2 regions of the Streptomyces sp. SP17BM10 genome follow, and region 1 is predicted to be linked to the other one. Evidence: riboswitches for the same ligand, from Rfam matches in the RefSeq annotation. Region 1 holds a riboswitch; the other holds the start of a gene.
What was found. A riboswitch is a leader RNA that binds a small molecule or an ion and turns the genes downstream of it on or off. The one in region 1 is predicted to bind glycine.
Positions count from the first base shown of each region.

Region 1 (5,479 bases):
GGTCGATGATGCACTCGTGCGCGACCAGCCCGCCCGGACCGGTGTAGAGCACCGGGAAGTGCGGGGCCAGGCGCTTGGCGATGTAGTTGGCGTTCAGCACGGCGACCTGGGTCGCGCGCTTGAGGCCCTCGCCGCCCATCAGCCGGACGTACGCCCAGGAGATCGGCAGGATCGCGGCCGAGCCCCACGGCGCCGCCGAGATCGGGCCGACGCCGGTGGCCGGTCCGGCCTCCTCCTGCAGCGGGTGGTTCGGCAGGTACGGCGCCAGGTGGGCGCGCACCGCGACCGGGCCGACGCCCGGGCCGCCGCCGCCGTGCGGGATGCAGAAGGTCTTGTGCAGGTTCAGGTGCGAGACGTCCGCGCCGAACTTGCCCGGCTTGGCGAGGCCGACCAGGGCGTTCAGGTTGGCGCCGTCCACGTACACCTGGCCGCCGGCCTCGTGCACCAGGGCGCAGATCTGGGTGATCTCGGTCTCGTACACGCCGTGGGTGGACGGGTAGGTGACCATCAGCACCGACAGGCTGTCGCGGTGCTGCTCGATCTTGGCCTTCAGGTCCTCGACGTCCACGTCGCCGTCGACGAGGGTCTTCACCACGACGACCCGCATGCCGGCCATCACGGCGGAGGCCGCGTTGGTGCCGTGCGCGGAGGACGGGATCAGGCAGACGTCGCGCTGGGTGTCGCCGTTGGCGTGGTGGTAGGCGCGGACGGCCAGCAGACCGGCCAGCTCGCCCTGCGAACCGGCGTTCGGCTGGATCGAGACGGCGTCGTAGCCGGTCACCTCGACCAGCTGCCGCTCCAGCTCACGGATCAGGCTCAGGAAGCCCTGGGCCTGGTCGATCGGCGCGAACGGGTGCAGCTGGCCGAATTCGGGCCAGGTCACCGGCTCCATCTCGGTGGTCGCGTTGAGCTTCATGGTGCAGGAGCCCAGCGGGATCATGCCGCGGTCCAGCGCGTAGTCACGGTCCGACAGGCGGCGCAGGTAGCGCAGCATGGCGGTCTCCGAGCGGTGGCTGTGGAAGACCGGGTGGGTGAGGTACTCGTCCTCGCGCAGCAGCGCGGCGGGCAGCGCCTCGGCGGACTCGGCGATCTCGACGGCGGGCACGCCGAAGGCGGCCCAGACGCCGGCCAGGTGCTCGCGGGTGGTGGTCTCGTCGGTGGAGACCGAGATCCGGTCCTCGCCGTCCTGGAAGACGTTGATGCCGTTGGCGCGGGCGGCCGCGGCGACCTCGGCGGCGCGGCCCGGGACGACGGCGGTGACGGTGTCGAAGAACTCGCCGTGCAGCAGCTCGACGCCACCGGCCCGCAGGCCCTCGGCGAGGGCGGCGGCGTAGCGGTGGGTGCGGCGGGCGATGTCGGCCAGGCCGTCCGGGCCGTGGTAGACGGCGTACATCGACGCCATGACGGCGAGCAGCACCTGGGCGGTGCAGATGTTGCTGGTGGCCTTCTCCCGGCGGATGTGCTGCTCGCGGGTCTGCAGTGCCAGGCGGTAGGCGCGGTTGCCGTCCGAGTCGACGGACACGCCGACCAGGCGGCCGGGCAGCGAGCGGGCGAACTCGGCGCGCACCGACAGGTAGCCGGCGTGCGGGCCGCCGAAGCCCATCGGCACGCCGAAGCGCTGCGAGGTGCCGCAGGCGATGTCGGCGCCGAGCGAGCCGGGCGACTTGAGCAGGGTCAGCGCCAGCAGGTCGGCGGCGACCGCGACGATCGCGCCGAGGCCGTGGGCCTGCTCGATGACGGGGGTGAGGTCGCGCACGACACCGGTGGCGCCCGGGTACTGGAGCAGCACGCCGAAGACGCCGCGCTCGGCGACCTCGGCCGGGATGCCCGCGGACAGGTCCGCGACGACGACCTCGACGCCGGTCGGCACGGCCCGGGTGTTGATCACCGCGACGGTCTGCGGCAGGGTCTCGGCGTCGACGAGGAACACGCCGCCCTTGACCTTGGTGACGCGGCGGGCCAGCGCCATCGCCTCGGCGGCGGCGGTGCCCTCGTCGAGCAGTGAGGAGCCCGAGGTGGGCAGCCCGGTCAGGTCGGAGACCAGGGTCTGGAAGTTGAGCAGCGCCTCCAGGCGGCCCTGCGAGATCTCGGGCTGGTACGGCGTGTAGGCCGTGTACCAGGCCGGGTTCTCCAGGACGTTGCGCAGGATCACCGGCGGGGTGAAGGTGCCGTAGTAGCCCAGGCCGATCATCGGCTGGAGCACCTGGTTGCGGCCGGCCAGCTCGCGCAGCTCGGCGAGGACCTGGGCCTCGCTGCGGCCGGCGGGCAGGTCCAGGCCCGTGATGGAACGGATCGCCTCCGGCACGGCGGTGGCGGCGAGCTCGTCCAGCGAGCCGTAGCCGACCTGGGCCAGCATCTTCTCCTGCGCGGCGGCGTCGGGGCCGATGTGGCGGTTCTCGAAGGGGCTGGCCTGCTCGAGCTCGGTGAGGGTGACGGCGCCGCTCGGGCGTCCCGCGTTCGACTGGGCGTTCATGGTGGTCGAGGCCTCCTGGTCACGGACCGGCGGGGGTACGCACGCCGGTCGGCCTGCACCGCTGCGGACAGCGGACGGGCCTGCTGGCGGGCGGACCCGACAGGCCTCCCCCTCTGTCATCGGGACCTGAGAGCTTCGCCCGCGCGGCGCGCCGTGGGCGCTCCGCCGGCTTGCACCGTCGGTGAGGGTGGTGGCCGTCGGCTCCCTCGCCGGCGGTCCTGCCCTGCTTTCCAGAGTGACCTATCCCACACGGTACGGATGCCTGAGAGATTCCGGGGAGGAGTTGCTCCTTCGGCGCCCCGACCAGCGGTTTTCGCCTTCGGGGACTCTCCCGAGCGGGCTCGGCGGTCGCGGCCCAGGGTACCAGCGGGAGCCCGTTCGATCACGGGTGTGTCCGGTCACCCGGGGTCTACGCGCGTCCCCCGAACGGCCCACCCCGCAGCCCGTCCGGACGCACCCCGCTCGCGGCCGTCCGGTTGATGGCTTTTGGTGTGAAGTGGCGGACGGCACGGGTGCTCCGGCCGCCGTCCTGCGGGCGTTCCGCAGGCGCAGCGCACTGGAGGAAAGAGTGCAGACCGATATCGACCCCCGCGACCTCATCGGCCACAAGGCGGTCGACCGCAACGGAGACAAGATCGGCACGGTCGACGAGGTGTACCTGGACGACGCCACCGGCCAGCCCGAGTGGGCCGCCGTCCGCACCGGCATCTTCGGCCGGGACGCCTTCGTCCCGCTCACCACGAGCGAGTTCTCCGGCGACGAGCTCCGCGTGCCGTACGACAAGTCGCTGGTCAAGGAGTCGCCGGACTTCGGCGTCGGCCAGCACCTGTCGCCGGCCCAGGAGCTCCAGCTCTACCGCTACTACGGCCTCGACACCCCGGTGAACGGCCGGCCGGTGAACGGCGACGCGGCGGGGCCCCCGAAGCCCGACCTCGACTTCGGCACCACCGCCGCCGCCACCACGTCGACCGTCGCCCCCACGACCACCCTCACCACCGCTCCCACCACGACCGCCACGGAGGCCGACATGCGGACCCTCAGCACCCCCGCGCCGGCAGCCACCCCCATGGCGGCCGCGACCACGACCGCCCAACCCCCCACCGCCCAACCCCCCACCGCCCAGCCCCTCGTCCAGCCCAAGCCCCGGACCGCGCCGGCGACCGGGGCCCCGTCCGCCCCCAGCGGCCCGGTGGAGATCACGTGTCGCGAGGAGCGGCTGGACATCTCCACCGAGTGGCACGTGCTGGGCACGGCGAAGCTGCGCAAGTACGTGACGAGCGAGCAGGTCGAACGCCGGGTCCCGGTGGTCCGCGAACGCGTCCGGGTGGAGCGGATGCCGGTGGGCGACGCCGAACGGGCGGCCCTCACCGAGAAGGAGATCGCCGAGGCGGTGGAGGAGGTCACCCTGCGTGAGGAGCGCCCGGTGGTCCACAAGTACCTCGCCCCGATCGAGCGGGTCCGCCTCGTCGTCGAGCGCTACACCGCGGAAGAGGTCATCCACGACGAACTCCGCCGTGAGAACGTCGAGGTCCACGACGACACCCCCACCGCCCCCAACGGCACCCCCGCTCCGAACGGCACCTCCCTCCGCCCCCTCTCCTGAGCCCCACCCGGCAAAGGCTCCCGGCCCCCACCGGGAGCCTTTGCCATGTCCCCGCCCCCTCCCCCAGCCCGCGTCAGGCACCCCCACCCCCACCCGACCACCCCCCTTTGCCAAACCTTAACCACTCGATATTTGACACTCTGAAGTATCTCCCTGCATGGTTATTTCAGTTCATTCACTATGTACGGGAGGAAGCAACCGTGAGTGAGGCACCTCAGCCCACCACCGCGGCCGAGAAGCAGAGCAGCAGCCGGGTCCTGCCGGCCCTCATCCTGGCGATGCTGTCGTTCAGCGTGGTGCAGACCGCGGTCGTCCCGATCCTGCCCTCGCTGGCCAAGGAACTGGACGTCTCCGGCTCCAACATCACCTGGCTGATGACCGCCAACCTGCTGTCCGCCGCCGTGCTGACTCCCCTCCTGGGCCGCTTCGGCGACCTCCGGGGCCGCAAGCCGATGCTGCTGATCTCGCTGGCCGGTCTGGTCGCCGGTTCGGCCCTGGCCGTCAGCACCCACTCGTTCAGCCTGCTGATCGTCGCCCGCGTCCTCCAGGGCGCCGGCGGTGGCGTGATGCCGCTGGCGATCAGCATCGTCCGCGACGAGCTGCCCAAGCAGAAGGTGACCGGCGGCGTCGCCGCCATCAGCGCCTCGATGGGCGTCGGCTCCGGCCTCGGCCTGGTGGCCACCGGTCTCCTGCTGGAGCACTGGAACTACAAGTCGATCTTCTGGATGGGCCTGGTCTTCGGCCTGATCGCCGTCGCCCTGGTCGCCTTCCGCGTCCCGACCGACCCGGTGACCGACAAGGAGGGCGGCGCCGACCCGCTCGGCGCCCTCACCCTGGCCGGCTGGCTCTCCGCCCTGCTGGTCGCGGTCAGCCAGGGCAACCACTGGGGCTGGACCTCCACCAAGACCCTCGGCCTGTTCGCCGTCGCCGCCGTCGTGGCCCTGATCTGGGGCGTCATCGAGGTCAAGGTCGCGCACCCGCTGGTGGACCTCAGCATGATGTCCCGCCCCGCGGTCGCCTTCACGAACCTGGCCGGCCTGCTGATCGGCTTCGGCATGTACGGCTCGTTCATGGTCATCAGCAACTTCGCCCAGACCCCCGAGAAGCTCGCCCACTACGGCTTCACCGCCACCGTGCTGCACGCCGGCGTCATGCTGCTGCCGTCCGCCATCGGCTCGATGGTGGCCGCCCCGGTCGGCGCCATGCTGATCGCCCGCCGCGGCCCGCGCCTGCCGCTGGTCCTCGGTGGCGTCCTCGGCGCCATCGCGATGGCCTACCTGGCGCTGCGCCACAGCCACGAGGGCGACATCTACACCGCCTCCGCGATCTTCGGCCTCGGCATCGGCCTCGCCTTCGCCGCGATGCCGGCATACATCAACGGTGCCGTCCCGGTCGAGCAGAGC
Region 1 is NZ_JAQYXB010000409.1:12,317-17,795, reverse strand. Features, by position in the region: gene gcvP (aminomethyl-transferring glycine dehydrogenase) at 1-2,473, opposite strand, end outside; glycine riboswitch at 2,714-2,817, opposite strand; gene PUR71_RS03420 (PRC and DUF2382 domain-containing protein) at 2,970-4,076, shown strand; gene PUR71_RS03415 (MFS transporter) at 4,277-5,479, shown strand, end outside.

Region 2 (5,479 bases), on a different contig from region 1:
CACCCCCGGTGATCAGAGGTTCGGGTAGAGCGGGTACTTCTCGGCCAGCGCGGTGACGCGGGCCTTCAGGGCGGCGGCGACGGTCTCGTCGAAGGCCGGCTTGAGGGCCTCGGCGATGATGTCGGCGACCTCGCGGAAGTCCTCGGCGCCGAAGCCGCGGGTGGCGAGGGCCGGGGTGCCGATGCGCAGGCCGGAGGTGACCATCGGCGGGCGCGGGTCGTTCGGGATGGCGTTGCGGTTGACCGTGATGCCGACCTCGTGGAGGCGGTCCTCGGCCTGCTGGCCGTCGAGCTGGCTGTTGCGCAGGTCGACCAGCACCAGGTGCACGTCGGTGCCGCCGGACAGCACGGAGGCGCCGGCCTCGGCGACGTCGGCCTGCAGCAGGCGCTCGGCGAGGATGCGGGCGCCCTCCAGGGTGCGCTGCTGGCGCTCCTTGAACTCCTCGGACGCGGCGACCTTGAACGCGACGGCCTTGCCGGCGATCACGTGCTCCAGCGGGCCGCCCTGCTGGCCGGGGAAGACCGCGGAGTTGATCTTCTTGGCCCATTCGGCCTTGGAGAGGATGACGCCGCCGCGCGGGCCGCCCAGGGTCTTGTGGGTGGTGGTGGTGACCACGTCCGCGTAGGGCACCGGGTTCGGGTGCAGGCCCGCGGCCACCAGGCCGGCGAAGTGCGCCATGTCCACCATGAGCAGGGCGCCGACCTCGTCGGCGACCCGGCGGAACTCGGCGAAGTCCAGCTGGCGCGGGTAGGCGGACCAGCCGGCGATGATCAGCTTCGGCTGGTGCTCCTTGGCCAGGCGCTCGACCTCGGCCATGTCGACCTGGCCGGTCTTCTCGTCGACGTGGTAGGCGACCACGTTGTAGAGCTTGCCGGAGAAGTTGATCTTCATGCCGTGGGTCAGGTGACCGCCGTGGGCCAGGTTCAGGCCCAGGATGGTGTCGCCCGGCTGGATCAGCGCGAACATCGCGGCGGCGTTGGCCTGCGCGCCCGAGTGCGGCTGGACGTTGGCGTGCTCGGCGCCGAACAGGGCCTTGACGCGGTCGATCGCGATCTGCTCGACGACGTCGACGTGCTCGCAGCCGCCGTAGTAGCGGCGGCCGGGGTAGCCCTCGGCGTACTTGTTGGTGAGCACCGAGCCCTGGGCCTCCATGACCGCCACCGGGGCGAAGTTCTCGGAGGCGATCATTTCCAGGGTGTTCTGCTGGCGGTGCAGCTCGGCGTCGACCGCGGCGGCGATCTCCGGGTCGAGGGAGTGCAGGGACTGGTTGAGAACCGTCATGGTGTGGTCTTCCCGGGGCGAAGAGGAGGGACGGCGGGGCGGAGCGGGGGCGGGAGGGGGGCCGCCGCGCTGCGGCCCCCACCCGTCACGGGCCGGTCAGCCGCCGATGAAGGCGGTGTACTCGTCGGCGCTGAGCAGCTCGTCGGTGGACTCCACCTTGACCTTGAACAGCCAGCCGCCCTCGAACGGGGCGTTGTTGACCAGGGCGTTGTCGTCCAGGACGTCCTGGTTGACCTCGACGACCTCGCCGGTCACGGGGGAGTACAGGTCGCTGACCGACTTGGTGGACTCCAGCTCGCCGCAGGTCTCGCCCGCGGTCACCTCGTCGCCGACCTCGGGCAGCTGCACGTAGACGATGTCACCGAGCGCGTCCGCGGCGTGCTTGGTGATGCCGACCGTCGAGACACCGTCCTCGGCGGCCGTCAGCCACTCGTGCTCCTTGGTGTACTGCAGGTGCTGGGGGTTGCTCATGGCGTCATTCTCCAGGATGGGAAGCGGGTACGACGAAGCGGGCCGCCGCGCGGACGGCTTCGTCGCGGTTCAGTGGTGACCGAGGGCCCGGGAAGATCCTCAGCGGGCGCGCTTGTAGAACGGCAGGGCGACGACCTCGACCGGCTCGTGCTTGCCGCGCACGTCCACCGCGACGGCGCTGCCGGGGGCGGCGTGGGCCGCGTCGACGTAGGCCATCGCGATCGGCTTGCCCAGCGTCGGGGACGGCGCGCCCGAGGTGATCCGGCCGATCGGGGCGCCGTCGGCGGAGACGACGGTGTACTCGGCGCGCGGCACGCGCTTGCCCTCGGAGACCAGGCCGACCAGGACGCGCGGCGGGTTGGCCTCGGCCGCGGCGGCGGCCTGCTCCAGGGCCCTGCGGCCGATGAAGGCGCCGTCGTTGGTGGTCTTGTCGAAGCGGACGACCCGGCCGAGGCCGGCGTCGAACGGGGTCAGGTCGGTGGAGAGCTCGTGCCCGTACAGCGGCATGCCCGCCTCCAGGCGCAGGGTGTCGCGGCAGGACAGGCCGCACGGCACCAGGCCGTGGCCCTCGCCGGCGGCGGTCAGCGCCTGCCAGACCGGCTCGGCGTCGGCCGGGGCGCAGAAGATCTCGAAACCGTCCTCGCCGGTGTAGCCGGTGCGGGCGAGCAGGACGTCCCGGTCGGCCACCCGGGCCGGGAGGATCGCGTAGTACTTCAGGCCGGGCAGGTCGGCGTCGGTGGTCTTCGCGAGGATCGCGGTGGACTCCGGGCCCTGGACGGCGATCAGCGCGTAGGTGTCGCGGTCGTCGGTGACGACGGCGTCGAAGCCCTTGGCGCGGGCGATCAGCTCGTCCAGCACCAGCTGGGCGTTGGAGGCGTTGGCGACGACGAGGAAGGCGTCCTCGCGCAGGCGGTAGACGATCAGGTCGTCCAGGATGCCGCCGTCCTCGGCGCAGATCATGGTGTAGCGGGCGCGCAGCACGCCGAGGGCGGAGACGAAGCCGACCAGCGCGTGGTCCAGCATCTCGCCGGCCTGCGGGCCGGTCACGGTGATCTCGCCCATGTGGGACAGGTCGAACAGACCGGCCTTGGTGCGGACGGCGAGGTGCTCCTCGCGTTCGCTGCCGTAACGCAGCGGCATGTCCCAGCCGGCGAAGTCGGTCATGGTCGCGCCGAGGGCGCGGTGCAGCGCGTCGAGCGCGGTGAGGCGGAGGGACGACATGGCCTGGGAACTCCTCGGTCTGGGCACTCAGGGGTGCACGCGCCGGACCGGACCCGCTCGGGGACCGACTCCTGCGCGCGGGCATGCGGCGGCGTGGGTCTCCCCATCTGTCGTCGAACCTGAGAGCTTCACCGCGCAGCGGCCCGTCGCTGTTTCCAGCTTTCCGGACAGAATGGCGGCTTGCACCGTGGGTGGGCGCACGACAGGCCGTGCGCCGCTTTCCAGATGTGCCTAACCCGCGCGGTAGGGGGGCCTGAGAGATTCCGGGGAGGACTTGCTCCTTCGGCGCCGGCCGTGCCGCCAGACGGGGCACTCCGGACTCTCCCGCGCGGGTTCGAGCGGCCGGTATGGAGTTGGAGGGGCCGACTGCGCACGACGCCGTCGGACGCGCACATCATGGCACGTCCGCGGCACCGATGGGAGGGGGGACCCGGTCACAGGACGCGGAGGCGAACGCGCGCCCCTGGGGTCTGCCGCCGATCTCCCGCCTGCCGTGCGGGCGGACGACGGGACATCGCCGGCAGACCATCGACGGCAGACCCTAGACTGCTGCGCGTCGGCAGCAGTGGGCGGCCGACGGGCAGAGGGCGGTACGGCGGCGCATGGGGTACCCGGTGGAGCAGCAGCAGGGGTGGGGCGGCCCGGACACGCCGCCGCCGGGCGGAACCTGGCCGGCCAACGAGCTGGAGCAGGTGCTCACCGCCGCGCTGGGCGACCCGGGCGCGACGCCGCGGGTGGTCGAGGTGCTGGCCCGCAGCCAGGTGTGGATCCCGCTGCCCGCCGGGGGCGACCCGCGGGGGCAGGCGCTGGACCTGCCGACGATCGAGCTGGGCGGCGAACCGTACGTCCCGGTCTTCTCCTCGCAGGAGGTGTTCCTCCAGCAGGCGCCGGGGATGGCCTTCGCGATCGCCCCGGCCTGGGAGTTCGCCCGCGGGCTGCCGCTGGGCGTCGGGATCGCCGTCAACCCCGAGGCCGCGGTGGGCATCCCGGTGCCGCCGCAGGGCGTGGCCGAGCTGCGCCGCGGTCCGCGCGAGGACCGCTGGGAGGACCCCTCCGCCCCGACCGGGGGCCGGGTCGCGCTGCGCGAGCCCGTGCCGGGGGAGGACCCGGAGCACTTCCTGGCCGTCTGCCGCGCCGAACTCGCCGCCCTGCCGGGAGTGTTGACCGCGCGCCGCGCGCTCGCCAGCATCGAGGGCGAGCCGACCGTGATGTTCATCGGCGTGCAGCTGGACCCGGCCGCCCCGGCCGACCCGGCGGCGGTGAACGAGGCGCTCGGCCGCGCGCTGGGAACCGCGCCGCTGCCCGGCGGCGTCCACCTCGTGCTGCTCGACCTCGCGGACGATCCGGTGGTCGAGTGGCTGCTCACCCGGGTGCTGCCGTTCTACGCGCGGGTGTGACGGGGTTCGTTCGTAGGCACGTCGCCGTGGCGTCGGCCGGTGCCGCGCCATAGGGTGCGTGCAGACGGCCGACGGGCCGGCGGCAGGTGAGGAAAGAGGCGCGGCGAGGTGGGCGCATGAGTGCGGGAGCGGTGTCCGGTGGTGCACCGGGGCCCTGGGGCCAGGCACCGGCCGGACGCCCCGGCGCGGATCCGGGAGCGCTGGAGCGCGCGCTGCGCGAGGTCGCGCCGGAGCGCTACGAGGCGTACGAGCAACTGCTCCGCGCCCTGGCCGAGGGCCAGGTCTGGATGCTGCTGTGGCACGGCACCCCGGGCAGCCCGGAGGCCCAGTACGGGAACATGGAGATCAGCGGCCACGGCTACGCGCCGGCCGTCACCTCCCCCGAGCAACTGGCCGCGTCCGGCTGGGCGCGCGCCCACGAGGTCATCTCCGGGCGCGAGATCGCCGCGTCGCTGTACCGCACCCGCTGGGGGCTGTGGCTGAACCCGCACGCCCCGGGCGGCGGGGTCGGCGTGCCGTGGGCGGACCTGCGGCGGATCGCGGCGGGCCTGGACCGGCTGCCGGCCGGGCCGCTGCGGCTCGGCGAGCCGCAGGTGAACGCCCAGCAGTTCTTCGCGCTGCTGGAGCACCAGGCGCGCGAGGTGCGGGCCGTCCGGGCGCTGCGCCGGGCCTGGGTGCAGCCGGCCGTGGGCGAACCGTACCTGGCCATCGGCCTGGACCTGTACGACAGCTCCCCGCCGGCCGTGGAGGCGGTGCGCGCGCTGATGCAGCGGGCGATCGCGGTGGCCCCGGAGGGGCTGGCGGTGTCCACGGTGGCGATGGCCGACGAGTACGACCCGGTGGCGCTCTGGATGCGGGCCAAGGCGCGGCCGTTCTACGACCGCGAGGCGGCCGGGCTCGGCCGGCCGACCGGCGCCTACCCGCCGGTGCCGCCGCCGGGCCACCAGGCCCCGCCGTACTACCCCCAGCCGACCGGGCCGACCGGGCCGGGCTGGCACGGGCAGCCGCAGCCGCCCCAGCGGCCGTGGCCCGGATACCCGGGGCGCTGAACCGCTAAACCCGCCAAAACCCGATTCGAGAAGCCGACTTGACTTTGCGTCAGGTCGGCT
Region 2 is NZ_JAQYXB010000577.1:45,137-50,615, reverse strand. Features, by position in the region: gene glyA (serine hydroxymethyltransferase) at 13-1,281, opposite strand; gene gcvH (glycine cleavage system protein GcvH) at 1,378-1,752, opposite strand; gene gcvT (glycine cleavage system aminomethyltransferase GcvT) at 1,852-2,973, opposite strand; glycine riboswitch at 3,205-3,310, opposite strand; gene PUR71_RS17300 (enhanced serine sensitivity protein SseB C-terminal domain-containing protein) at 3,576-4,370, shown strand; gene PUR71_RS17295 (enhanced serine sensitivity protein SseB C-terminal domain-containing protein) at 4,487-5,419, shown strand.
Region 2: it holds a riboswitch for glycine, as region 1 does, so the genes downstream of both, gcvT (glycine cleavage system aminomethyltransferase GcvT) here and gcvP (aminomethyl-transferring glycine dehydrogenase) in region 1, are expected to answer to the same signal.